4 regions of the Halomonas sp. IOP_31 genome follow, and region 1 is predicted to be linked to each of the others. Evidence: predicted binding sites of a transcription regulator. Region 1 holds the regulator's gene; each other region holds the start of a gene.
What was found. Region 1 encodes sigma-54, which starts transcription at its own class of promoters, with help from an activator protein. Its sites were predicted from a motif close to TGGCACNNNNNTTGCTNT; they were not measured.
Positions count from the first base shown of each region.

Region 2: the regulator sigma-54 is predicted to act here: its motif matches at 2,246-2,263, upstream of glnL (nitrogen regulation protein NR(II)).
Region 3: the regulator sigma-54 is predicted to act here: its motif matches at 1,623-1,640, upstream of hpxO (FAD-dependent urate hydroxylase HpxO).
Region 4: the regulator sigma-54 is predicted to act here: its motif matches at 1,891-1,908, upstream of urtA (urea ABC transporter substrate-binding protein).

Region 1 covers NZ_JAIRBP010000011.1:58,244-61,452, reverse strand. Annotated here, with positions in the region: gene lptB (LPS export ABC transporter ATP-binding protein) at 1-430, shown strand, start outside; gene K7I12_RS07925 (RNA polymerase factor sigma-54) at 602-2,020, shown strand; gene hpf (ribosome hibernation-promoting factor, HPF/YfiA family) at 2,209-2,517, shown strand; gene ptsN (PTS IIA-like nitrogen regulatory protein PtsN) at 2,527-3,024, shown strand; gene rapZ (RNase adapter RapZ) at 3,129-3,209, shown strand, end outside.
Region 2 covers NZ_JAIRBP010000014.1:6-3,214, reverse strand. Annotated here, with positions in the region: gene glnG (nitrogen regulation protein NR(I)) at 1-1,077, opposite strand, end outside; gene glnL (nitrogen regulation protein NR(II)) at 1,165-2,208, opposite strand; gene K7I12_RS09060 (DUF4124 domain-containing protein) at 2,406-3,026, opposite strand.
Region 3 covers NZ_JAIRBP010000007.1:55,853-59,061, forward strand. Annotated here, with positions in the region: gene ttcA (tRNA 2-thiocytidine(32) synthetase TtcA) at 1-328, shown strand, start outside; gene hpxO (FAD-dependent urate hydroxylase HpxO) at 356-1,531, opposite strand; gene K7I12_RS05775 (alpha/beta family hydrolase) at 1,744-2,466, shown strand; tRNA gene K7I12_RS05780 (tRNA-Val) at 2,548-2,623, shown strand; tRNA gene K7I12_RS05785 (tRNA-Asp) at 2,645-2,721, shown strand; tRNA gene K7I12_RS05790 (tRNA-Asp) at 2,807-2,883, shown strand; tRNA gene K7I12_RS05795 (tRNA-Val) at 2,962-3,038, shown strand; tRNA gene K7I12_RS05800 (tRNA-Asp) at 3,053-3,129, shown strand.
Region 4 covers NZ_JAIRBP010000009.1:38,445-41,653, reverse strand. Annotated here, with positions in the region: gene urtB (urea ABC transporter permease subunit UrtB) at 1-414, opposite strand, end outside; gene urtA (urea ABC transporter substrate-binding protein) at 533-1,768, opposite strand; gene K7I12_RS06820 (acyl-CoA dehydrogenase C-terminal domain-containing protein) at 2,118-3,209, opposite strand, start outside.

The sequences.
Region 1 (3,209 bases):
CATGGCGATCCTCGAGACGCGTCGCGACCTGGACAAGCCGGGACGCAAGCACCAGCTCGAACAGCTGCTCGAGGAATTTCATATCACCCATATTCGCGACAACATGGGCATGAGCCTGTCCGGTGGCGAGCGCCGGCGGGTAGAGATCGCCCGCTCGCTGGCCACCGAGCCGGCGTTCATCCTGCTCGACGAGCCTTTCGCCGGGGTCGATCCGATCTCGGTCGGCGAAATCAAGTCGATCATCCGCCAGCTGCGCGATCGCGGCATCGGCGTGTTGATCACCGACCATAACGTGCGCGAGACGCTGGATATCTGTGACAACGCCTACATCGTCGGCGACGGCCAGATCATCGCCGAGGGTAACGCCGAGGCGATCCTCGCCAGCCAGAAGGTCCGCGAGGTCTATCTGGGCAATGAATTCCGGCTCTGAGCGATTGTCATTGCCGGGCAGAATCGGCGCCTGCCAAACGCGTCGGCCCTGCGCAAGATAGCGCCAAGCGGTACCAGACAAATAGATGGCATGGTTATTGCTTTTAAACTTGCAAGAGCTCATCGGTCAGGATAACGTGTCGGAAATTCCGCCAGTGAAGTCACGCTTGTCATGGCAATGAAACCCACGCTGCAGCTTCGGGTCGGCACCCAGCTGACCATGACGCCTCAGCTGCAGCAGGCCATCCAGCTGCTGCAGCTATCGACACTGGATCTGCGCCAGGAGATCCAGCAGGCGCTGGAAGCCAATCCCATGCTCGAGATGGAGGACGACTACGGCGAAGCCGCCGTCGGCGAAGCCGCCGACGACGACTGGGCCAGCGACATCCCCGAGGAGCTCGCGCTGGACAGCGAGTGGTCGGACACCTACCAGGACCTGGCCCCCAGCGCGGGGCGCAGCGAAGACGGCCCCGATCTCGAGCGCAACGCCGCCGATCAGAGCCTGCAGGATCACCTTCGCTGGCAGCTCGACATGACCGGGCTCGACAGTCGCGAACATGCGATCGCCGACTGTCTCATCGATGCAGTCAACCTCGACGGCTATCTCGACGGTCAGCTCGACGAATTGACGGAAGGCCTGCGCAGCCAGGGGCTTTCCGGACTCAAGGCCGCCGAGGTCGAGCAGATTCTGCATCGTCTTCAACAGTTCGACCCCACCGGTGTATTCGCCCGCGACCTGCGCGAGTGTCTGCTGCTGCAACTGGCTACGCTGGCCGACGATACGCCGCTGCTGCCCCAGGCCAAGCGCCTGGTACGCCAGTTTCTCGACGCGCTGGCCAATGATGACCGCAAGTTGCTCAAGCGTCGGCTGCGTCTCGACGATGCCCAGCTCGATGCGGTGATCGCCCTGATCCGCGCCCTCGATCCACGCCCCGGCCAAGCCTTCGACGCCAGTGGCGAGGATTACGTGATCCCCGACCTGGTGGCTCGCCATACTCGCGAGGGCTGGCGTATCGAGCTCAATCCCGAGGCGCTACCGCGATTGCGCGTCCAGCCCGACTATGCCGCCTTGATCAAGCGCGCCGACAAGAGCGACGACAACACCTTCATGAAGCAGCACCTTCAGGAGGCGCGCTGGTTGATCAAGAGTCTGTCGAGTCGCAACGACACCCTGCTCAAGGTCGGTCGCGAGATCATGATCCGCCAGTTCGACTTCCTCGAGCGTGGCGAGGAGGCCATGAAACCGCTGGTGCTCGCCGACATCGCCCAGACCGTGGAGATGCACGAATCGACCATCTCGCGGGTCACCACACAGAAGTTCATTCATACCCCGCGCGGCGTCTTCGAACTCAAGTACTTCTTCTCGAGCCATGTCGGCGGCGGCAGCGAAGGCGATGCGCACTCCAGCACCGCGATACGCGCACGCCTGAAGAAGCTGATCGGCGACGAGCCGCCGCGCAAGCCACTTTCCGACAGCAAGCTGGTCGAGCTGCTCGCCGCCGATGGCATCGCGGTGGCGCGACGCACCGTCGCCAAGTATCGCGAAGCGCTGGGCATCCCCTCCTCCGGTGAACGCAGACGCCTCGCCTGAGGCTCCTTCAGACATATGCAGCTCTCTCCCCGGCACAAGGAAAGTGCCGCGCCCTATCGCATCGAAACGTCGATTCACATGTCTTCCCGCTCTCGACAAGCGACGTTTGCGGCCACCATCCCGCGAGGGGTTTGCTAAGCTGCAAAAAGGGTTACAATCGGCCATCACTCGTCGAAAAGGAACGTGCCATGCAAGCCAACATCACCGGCCATCACGTCGAACTGACGGATGCATTGCGTGACTACGTCAACGAAAAGTTGGCGCGGCTGGAACGCCACTACGACAACATCACCACCGTGCAGGTAACGCTCTCGATCGAGAAGGAACGCCATCAGGCGGCCTGCACGCTTCACGCAGCGGGTGCTGACTTGCATGCCGAAGCCGAGAACGGCGACATGTACGCCGCCATCGATGCCCTGGCCGACAAGCTCGACCGCCAACTCGTCAAACACAAGGAAAAGGCCCAGGCCCGCGCGCAAGGCGCCGGCGCCCGCTGACTCCCCATCATGTCACTGGAAACCATACTGCCCCCCGAACGCACTCTGTTTGCCGTGCCCGGGGGGAGCAAGAAGCGCGTGCTTGAGTTCTTCAGCACCTTCATCGCCCAGAACACCCCTAGCCTGGACAGCCAGGAGGTGTTCAGCCGGCTGATCGGTCGTGAACGGCTGGGGAGTACCGGCATCGGCAATGGCGTGGCCATTCCCCATGCGCGCAATCCCCATTGCAAGGCGCCAGTAGCCGGCTTTATCAAGCTACAGGAGCCGATCGATTTCGATGCAGTCGATGGCGAACCGGTCGACCTGCTGTTCGTGCTGCTGGTACCCGAAGAGGCCGACGACACCCACCTGGCGCTACTCGCCCAGGTCGCCGGCATCATGAACGACGCCGACACCCGCAACCGGCTGCGCCACAGTGCCAGCCAGCGTGAACTGCACGAAACGCTCATCGATGCCATCCATGCCCTCGATGGCGGCGCCGGTAGCGCGCCGCGGCAGGCCAGGTAGCCTGAAGGCTGCGCTTTAATTCGCCCCGGCCTATTCAATTCGGGTCTGGTATGCCCAGCGTCATACGACCGCCTCGTGACTCATCGTGACAAGGGAGCCGCCCCATGCAACTCGTGATCATCAGTGGCCGCTCCGGATCCGGCAAGTCGATCGCCCTCCAGGCACTCGAGGACCTGGGCTTCTAT
Region 2 (3,209 bases), on a different contig from region 1:
CTGGCGCACGTTGCCCGGCCAGGGCAGCCTGGTGAGGTGCAGCTCGGCGTCGCGGGTCAGCACCTTGGGCTCGGTGGACAACTCCTTGGCGGCCTCGGCGAGAAAGTGCTGGGCCAGCCGCGGAATGTCCTCGCGGCGCTCGGCGAGCCTGGGCAGGTGCACGCGAATCACGTTGAGGCGGTGGAACAGGTCCTCGCGAAAGCGCCCGTCCTTGACCAGCGCCTCGAGGTTCTGATGGGTCGCGGCGATGATCCGCACGTCGGCCTTGACCGAGAGATGGCCGCCGACCCGATAGAACTCGCCGTCGGCCAGCACCCGCAGCAGCCGGGTCTGGGTGTCCGGCGGCATGTCGCCGATCTCGTCGAGGAACAGCGTGCCGCCGTCGGCCTGTTCGAAACGCCCGCGACGCTGGGCGGTGGCGCCGGTGAACGCGCCCTTCTCGTGGCCGAACAGCTCGGACTCCATCAGGTCCTTGGGAATCGCCGCCATGTTCAGGGCGATGAACGGCTGCGCCCTGCGCGGACTGTGCTGGTGCAGGGCCTCGGCGACGCGCTCCTTGCCGGTCCCCGACTCGCCGTTGATGAGCACGGTGATGTGCGATTGCGACAGCCGACCGATGGCCCGGAAGACCTCCTGCATCGCCGGCGCCTCGCCGATGATATCCGCCGAGAAGCCCTCGGGCACCACCACCGGCGAGGCGCGCTCGCGGGCGTGGGCCACCGCGCGACGCACCAGCGCCAGGGCGTCGTCGACATCGAACGGCTTGGGCAGGTACTCGAAGGCGCCGCCCTGATAGGAGGCCACCGCACTGTCCAGGTCGGAATGCGCGGTCATCACGATCACCGGCAGGTCCGGGCACGCCTCGCGCACCTGCGCCATCAGGTCGAGGCCATCGAGCCCCGGCATGCGGATGTCGGTGAGCAGTACCTCGGGGGGATAGCTGAGGATCGCCTCGAGCGCGGTATCGGCCCGGTCAAAGCTGGTCACGTCCAGATCCGGCTGGGCCAGGGCGCGCTCCAGCACCCAGCGTATGGCTCGGTCGTCGTCGACGATGACGATACGGGCGGGATCATTCATAAAGCCCTCCAGCGGGTCGCATGGTTTCGCCTTCGGCGATGGTCGCAGTCTCGGCACGTCCGGCGCTCTGGCAATGTTCCGCCCCGGTCACTGATGGGCATCCAGCGGCATCAGCAGGCGAAACTCGGTACAGCCGGGATGCGAGTCGCACTCGACCAGCCCCTGATGCTGATGCAGGATCGACTGGGCGATCGACAGCCCCAGGCCGCTGCCCTCGGCACGCCCCGAGACCATCGGATAGAACAGCGTGTCGCGCAGCGCCGCGGGAATCCCCGGGCCGTTGTCGACGATCGCCACCTCGCAGACCAGGCGGTGGCGCTCGGCGCCCAGTGTGAACTGCCGCCGGGCCCGGGTGCGCAGCGTCAGCCGCGGGGTTGGCGTGCCGCTTTCATCCATCGCCTGGACGGCGTTGCGTGCCACGTTGAGCACCGCCTGGATCAACTGCGACTCGTCGCCGTGCAGCTCGGGCAGGCTGGGGTCGTAGTCACGCACGTAGGCGACTCGGGGGTGCTCGGCCTCGAGCAGCGCGCGTACCCGTTCGAGCACTCGGTGCACGTTGAGCGGCTCGTGGCGGACCAGGTGGTTGGGGCCGAGCATGCGATCGACCAGGTCGCGCAGCCGGTCGGCTTCCTCGACGATCACCCGGGTGAACTCGGCCAACTGCGGGTCGGGCAGGTCGCGCTCGAGCAGTTGCGCCGCGCCGCGAATCCCGCCCAGCGGATTCTTGATCTCGTGGGCCAGGCCCCGCGACAGCACCTTGATGGTCTCCTGACGGGTGACCAGCGCTTCCTCGCGGGAGATGCGCAGCAGCCGGTCGCGGGGTTCGATCTCGAGCAGCAACTCGGCGTCCGACAACGGCGTGACGGTGAAGTCGACGGTGATCGCCTCGCCGCCGGCCAGCAGCAATATGGCCTCGCGCTGAGTGAAAGGGTGGTTTTCCTCGAGCGCCTTGCGCAACACCTCGGCGATCGCCCCGCCTTCGCCTTCCAGGCATTCCAGACGCGTCCCCTCGACCCGACTGCGGCTCACCGCCAGCAACGCTTCGGCGGCCGGGTTCAGCCAGCGTGCGCGTAACGCCCCGTCGAGCAGCACGACCGCCGTGGTCAGGTTTTCCAGCAAGCGTTGGTACATGGCGCGTCTCGACATCCTGAGATCCGTTAGCTTGGTGTTTGCAAGATACGCGCCAGTCTGGCCAGGCCCGCAACGAGCGGGATGGCGGACAGGGCGTCGGGGCGCACTGCACTATTATGGTGCATCGAGACGAGGAAAGCTGCTTGATGGCGCGGCACACACAACGCGGCGTGCAGAAATGAAGGGAGCGACACCCGTTAATTGCCGGTGCGGCTCGGTGGCAGGCCGGCGGGGTTGTTGGGATTGGCCGGCAGATTGACGCTGGCGCGCTGCACGTAGAGGGTGACCGGCGCACTGCGGTGGCGCACCTGGCCGGCGGCATCGAGCAATTCGGCGACCAGGGTATATTCGCCGCGGTCCAGGTTGGTGAGCATGAACGCGCTGCTGTTCAGGGCCGACTGGCTTACCACGCCATCGACCAGCAAGCGTACCTGGTTATCCTCGCGCAGCGTCGGCTCGATGGTCAGTCGTACCTGAACGTTCCCGGCGGCGCCGGTGGGCAGGGTCTGCCCATCCTCGGGCGCGGCGATACGGAAGGTGGAATAGGGCATGAACGGCTGCCCGGCGCGCGAGGCAGCCGGCTCGGCACGCTGCGTGGGCGGCGGCGCGACATCGACTCCCACGGCGGGCACCACGGTCAACGGCTCGAGATCGACCCGTTCGGCGTTGTCGACCGACTTGTCGGTAAATACCACGTTGCCTTGCGCATCGGTCGTACGGTAGACGCTGGCCGCCTCGGCACTCTCTATTCCCCCTATTCCCTCTATTCCCAGCGCAATGGCGCACGGCAGCACAACCGTGAAAACGCGCTTGATCATGCCCCTTCACTCCTTTGCCTAGCGCCGCGTCGCCACCACTTGCGCGATTGGCGATATCCGCCAGTGTAATCGGGTAGGGTCCGGGGTCACCCCCGGAGCCCTCCCACACCACCGGGCATACGGTTCCGTACCACGGCGGTTCGCGAAGAACGGCTGAGCCACCTTACCGTATCAAGTACCGAG
Region 3 (3,209 bases), on a different contig from region 1:
CGGCAAGAACATCGTCATCCGCCCGCTGGCCTACTGCCGCGAGGCGGACATCGCCGAGTTCGCGCGGCTGATGGCGTTTCCGATCATTCCCTGCAACCTGTGCGGCTCGCAGCCCAACCTGCAGCGCCAGGTGATCAAGGAGATGCTTGCCGACTGGGAGCGCAGGCACCCCGGACGGCTGGAGACGATGTTCAAGGCGGTCACCAACGTCGCGCCCTCGCAGCTCGCCGACCGCGAGCTGTTCGACTTCGAAGGGCTCGAGGACAAGCAGCGGCGCATGAACGAGGGGCGCATCGCGGCCTTCGACCTGCTGGCGCGCGAAGCCTGAATCCGCGCCTCGCCAGCCACCTCGCACTCATGACAATGGCCCGCCGCGGATGGTCTTCTCGATACCGCCCATGATGGTCGTGCCGTCCTCGACGGCGAGCGCGGCATACCAGGCCCGGGTGGCCGCAGGATTCGCGCCATGGGTGGTCTCGGCGCGCTTGCGGGCGCGAGCGACGATTTCGCCGACCCGCGCGACCCGTGCCGCGTCGTAGGCCTTGAGTGCGGCAGCAATGTCGCCCTCGGCATTTTCCAGCACCCGGGCCAGCACCCAACCGTCCTCCATGGCCTGGCAGCCGCCCTGGCCCAGGTCGGGGGCCATGCCATGCGCGGCGTCGCCGATGATCGCCGTGCGCTGACCGACCAGCCGGTCCAGCGGCTCGATATCGTGGATCTCGACGCGGGCCATCTGCGCCGGCTCGAAGCGCTCGATCAACCGCTGTACCGGAGCCGCCCAGCCGGCGAAATGTTCACGCAATTCGTCGCGGTAGCGCGCCGGGTCGCTGGCGGTGCCGGCTGGCAGCGGCACGTCGAAGAAGCAGTAGAACTCGGGGTTGGCGGCGTCGCCGCTCATCGGCATCAGCGACACCCGCTGATGCTCGCCGACGTACTGCACCCAGTGATCGAGCGGCGCCAGGTCGGCGCTGGCCGGCACGCGCACGTTCCAGTTGACGTAACCGCAGTAACGCCGTGCCACGCGATGGCCGAGCACTTTCTCGCGCAGCCGCGAATGGGTGCCGTCGGCGATCACCAGCAGATCGGCGGTTTGTCGGCTGCCATCGTCGAAATGCGCGGTGACGCCCTCGGCGTCGCTGTCGAAATCGCTGCATGTCACTCCCAGGCGCACATTGCGCTCGCCCACCGCCTCGAGCAGCAGGCGCTGCAGCTCGGCGCGGGCAATTGGACAGGCGCGCTGGCCGACCGCCTGGTAAAGGGGCGCGAGGCTGAATTCGCTGAGCGTCTCGCCATCCCTGGTGGCGTAGCGCATATGCCGCATGTCGCCGCTGACGCGTTCGACGGCCTCGCCGAGGCCCAGCCGCTTGAGTACCTTGACGCCGTTGGACCACACCGAGATCGCCGCACCCACCGGCCGTAGCTCGCTGACCCGGTCGACCACGCTGACCCGATGGCCGGCCTGTTGCAGCGCCAGCGCGGCGGTCAGTCCGCCCATGCCGGCGCCGATGACGAGGAGGTTCAAAGCGGCCATGATGCGTTCCGTGGTTGTCGATGAGGTGACCGGGTCCGAATTGCGGCTTGACCGATCGTTCAGGTTTCATGCTAAGCGATCTCTCGAGGCGTCTGCAAAGCGCCTGGCATGTCGTGTCGCGGCTCGCAGACAGTCATGTCGATCTTCCGATTGGAGGAATCTGCGTACCATGGACACCCCAGCGGCAGAATAAAGCGATTACCGGGAGGAATATGACTATTTACCGGCAGCGGGGCTATCGGCGGGTTGCGCCGCAGATGCTCAGCGAGGCCTTGGCGTCAGCGGATGATGCGCTGCTGTATATCGACGGCCTGGGGCCGCTGGAAAAACTCGGCGAGGCGCGCCATGGGCGCCTGCTGCTGGCGCATGGGGCGGGCGCCGGGCAGGATGCCGCGTTCATGCGCCAGCTGCGCCAGGCCCTGGCGGACGAAGGCGTGCAGACCCTGGCATTGGAGTTCGCCTACATGCAGCGCATGCGCGAGGAGCAGCGTCGCCGGCCGCCACCGCGTGCCGAGCGGTTGGTCGAGGAGCTGCGCCGTTGGCGCGAGGCGCTCGATGTCGCGGGGCTGGCGCCGGCCTGGCTGGGCGGCAAGTCGCTGGGCGGGCGGGTCGCCAGTCTGCTCGCCGCCGAGGACGGCGCGCCCGGGCTGATCCTGTGCAGCTATCCCTTTCATCCGCCGGGCAAGCCCGAGCGCACGCGGCTGGCGCACTGGCCGACGTTGCGCTGTCCGACGCTGGTCCTGCAGGGCACGCGCGACCCATTCGGTAGCCAGGAGGAGGTCGCCGGTTATACACTGCCGAGCGGCGCCGAGGTGCATTTTCTCGCCGACGGCGAGCATGACTGGCGGCCGCGCCGCGCCACCGGGCGCAGTCAGCAATCGCTGATCGACGAGGCCGCGGCGGTCGCCGCCCGCTGGATGGCCAAGACGCGGTGAGACGTGCTTCAAGCACCGGGACGCTGTCGAAAAGGCGTTGACATTCCGACGTTGCCCGGTAGAATGCAGCGCCACGTGACCGGGTGGTTAGCTCAGTTGGGAGAGCACCAGCCTTACAAGCTGGGGGTCACTGGTTCGAACCCAGTACCACCCACCAAATCACGTTGCGAAGACATGCGGACCGGTAGTTCAGTCGGTTAGAATGCCGGCCTGTCACGCCGGAGGTCGCGGGTTCGAGTCCCGTCCGGTCCGCCATTCTTCGTGCCGATTTCGCCTGGCGATTTCGGATTGACCAGGCAGCTGCGTGTTGACGGCGGTGACAGCCCGATGCGTTGAAAATGGACCGGTAGTTCAGTCGGTTAGAATGCCGGCCTGTCACGCCGGAGGTCGCGGGTTCGAGTCCCGTCCGGTCCGCCATGTCTGTCGAGATTCTGCTACAGGTTCTCTACTAGTAGATTCTCTAGTAGCCCCGCTAACTTGTGTAGCGCATTCGATGGGTGATTAGCTCAGTTGGTTAGAGCACCAGCTTCACATGCTGGGGGTCACTGGTTCGAGTCCAGTATCACCCACCACGCGGATATAATGCGGACCGGTAGTTCAGTCGGTTAGAATGCCGGCCTGTCACGCCGGAGGTCGCGGGTTCGAGTCCCGTCCGGTCCGCCATTTCCCTCCCTGCACCATTCGCCGCCTCGCATTGCCGGGCAGGCCCCACGCGTCCAGCCTGTCTTCCGTCTTCCGTCTTC
Region 4 (3,209 bases), on a different contig from region 1:
GTTGATGCGAAACGCATCGACGCGGCGACGGGAGCCGGTGCCGGCGTCCTCGAAGGTGATGGCATCGATGATCGGCCATTCGCGGCCGCTATCATCGGTGATGATGTAAAAACGTTCGCCGCGACGCTCGCGTCCCAGACGGCCGTCGAGCAAGGCCTCGAGCCAGCGCGTTTTCTGGGCGGCGTCGCTGGCGGCGATGGCCTGGGCGGCCTCGGCCTTGGCATCGAAGTCGTCGGTGTCCAGCGCCTGCAGCAGGGCCTGGGCACGCTGTGGCGTCACCTCGGCCTGCACCGGCGAGACGCCGACAAGCCACACCAGCAGTACGGCCACGACCGTCAGGCAACGCCGAAGACCGGTGCTGGCTTGCGATCCGATCACGATGCCAGGTCGCATCTTCGCGTGAGTTGGCGTCATCGAAGGATTCCTTCTCGCGCCGCGACGGTCGCGGCGCACGATTCGGGAGCGCCCCGTTCTTCAGGGCGCCTTGACGTGAAGGAAACGGCAAGGCGCAGGTCGCTTGCCATGGGCGTGCTTACTCGGCGCCGTCTTCGCAGGTCATGGTGTCGACATTGAGCTTTCCGCAGCGCAGCGGGGTACGCCAATCGCTGATCAGGTTCTGCGACTCGGGGAGATAATCGGACCAGGCGTCGCCGGCAATGGTGCCAGCACTTTCCCAGACCACGCTGAACTGACCGTCATCCTGGATCTCGCCGATCATCACCGGCTTGGTGATATGGTGGTTGGGCATCATCGTTGCGTAGCCGCCGGACAGGTTGGGCACACTGACGCCGATGATCGCTTCCTTGACCGCGTCGACATCGGTGGTACCGGCCTTGCGCACCGCTTCCAGCCACATGTTGAAGCCGATGTAGTGGGCCTCCATGGGGTCGTTGGTGACGGCGTTCTCGTCATCGGTGTAGTCGATCCAGTTGTCGATGAAGTCGTAGTTGGCGTCGCTGTCGACGCTCATGAAGTAGTTCCAGGCCGCCATATGCCCCACCAGCGGTCCGGTATCGATGCCGCTGAGTTCCTGCTCACCCACCGAAAAGGCCATGACCGGAATGTCGGCGGCACTGATGCCCTGGTTGGAAAGTTCTGTGTAGAACGGCACATTGGCATCGCCGTTGATGGTCGAGACCACGGCGGTCTTCTTGCCCTGGCTGCCGAAATCCTTGACCTCGGCGACGATCGACTGCCAGTTGCTGAAACCGAACGGCGTGTAGTTGATCATGATGTCGTCGTCGGCGACGCCGTGATCCTTGAGGTACGCCTCGAGAATCTTGTTGGTGGTGCGCGGATAGACATAGTCGGTACCCAGCAGCGCCCAGCGCTCCACGCCCTGGCTCATCAGGTAGTCGACCGCGGGAATCGCCTGCTGGTTGGGCGCCGCGCCGGTATAGAAGATGTTCTCGGAAGACTCTTCACCTTCGTATTGAACGGGATAGAACAACAAGCCGTTCTGTTCCTCGACCACCGGCAGAACCGCCTTGCGCGACGCCGAGGTCCAGTTGCCGAAGATCACGTCGACCCGGTCGTCCCCGGTCAACATGTCGCGTGCCTGCTCGGCGTACAGCGACCAGTCCGAGGCCGGGTCCATCACCACCGGTTCGAGCTGCTTGCCCAGCAACCCGCCGTTTTCGTTCTGCTGTTCGATGAGCATCAGCAGCTCATCCTTCAGCGTCGACTCGCTGATCGCCATGGTCCCGGAAAGAGAGTGCAGGATCCCCACTTTGATGGTGTCTTGCTGGGCGAAAGCGGGGAAGGACATGCCCAGGGACACCAGCGAGGCGCCAGCCAACCAACGAAGGGAAACATTCAGCTTTTTCACGGCAATCTCCTTGCGAATGATTGTTATAGGTATCCACGACACCGAATAACGTCGCGTTACCCCTCGCAAGGCATGTGCCAACCTAGTTTATTTCGCTTATTTACCCTATTAATCAGTATCTTATACAATATATGCCGCTCACCCCCTTTTCTTCCATGCACCATTGTTGTTCAACGCACCTCTTTCATGCACCACCACGACGACAACCTGCCCATCAGATGCATCAATTCGGGCAATTGAAAAAACCGGCCTCAAGAGGCCGGGGTCGTATCCTGTACTTTCAAGCTCATCATTCGGGATAGAAGTCCTCTTCGGCCAGATTCATCAATTCCTCGGCGCCCGCCTCGATCTGTCGTTCCAGGGCTTCGATACGCGGCAACATGCGTGTCAGGTAGTGACGGCCGACCGCCAGCTTGGTCCGGTAGAAGCGCTCGCCGACGCCGCCGTCTTCGCCCAGCCCGCGCTGTGCGGCACGCATCATCTTCCACCACATCCAGGCGTAGGCGACGTGGCCGAGCAGGTTGAGGTAGTCGACCGCCGCCGCGCCGAGCTCATCGGGGTGCTTCTCGCTCCGCCCGAGCACGCGGGTAGTGACGTTCTCGAGCAGCACCAGCGCCAGCGAGATGCGCGTGTGCGAATCGCGCAAGTCGGGCCCGGCACGCTCGCCGAGATCCTCGCGCATGGCCGCGACGAATTGCACCAGATAGCGGCCGCGGTTACGGGCCAGCTTGCGCCCTATCAGGTCCATGGCTTGAACGCCGTTGGTGCCTTCGTAGATCATCGCGATACGCGCATCGCGCACGTACTGCTCGGCCCCCCACTCCACGCAGTAGCCGCTGCCGCCGTAGATCTGCTGAGCCTCGACCGTCGACTCGAAGCCACGATCGGTGAGAAACGCCTTGGCCACCGGGGTGAGCAGTGCGACCAGCGCCTCGGCCTCGTCACGTACCGCCCCATCGGGATGGAACTTGGCACGATCGAGCTGCTGCGCCACGCAGGCGGCAAAGGCGCGCCCGCCCTCGTTCCAGGCACGCACGTTGAGCGCCATGCGCCGCACGTCGGGGTGCACCAGGATCGGGTCCGCGGGCTGTTGGGGATATCGAGCGCCGCCCGGCGCGCGGCTCTGCAGGCGCTCGCGGGCGAAATCCATGGCGCTCTGGTAGGCTACCTCGCCGAGCCCCAGCCCCTGGATGCCGATCGATAGCCGCTCGTAGTTCATCATCGTGAACATCGTCGCCAGGCCCTGGTGCGGCTCGCCAATCAGTACGCCCTGGGCCTGGTCGAAATGCATCACGCAGGTCGCGCTGCCCTTGATGCCCATCTTGTGCTCCAGACCGCCGCAACTGACGCCGTTGACATCGCCCAGTGCGCCATCCTCGGC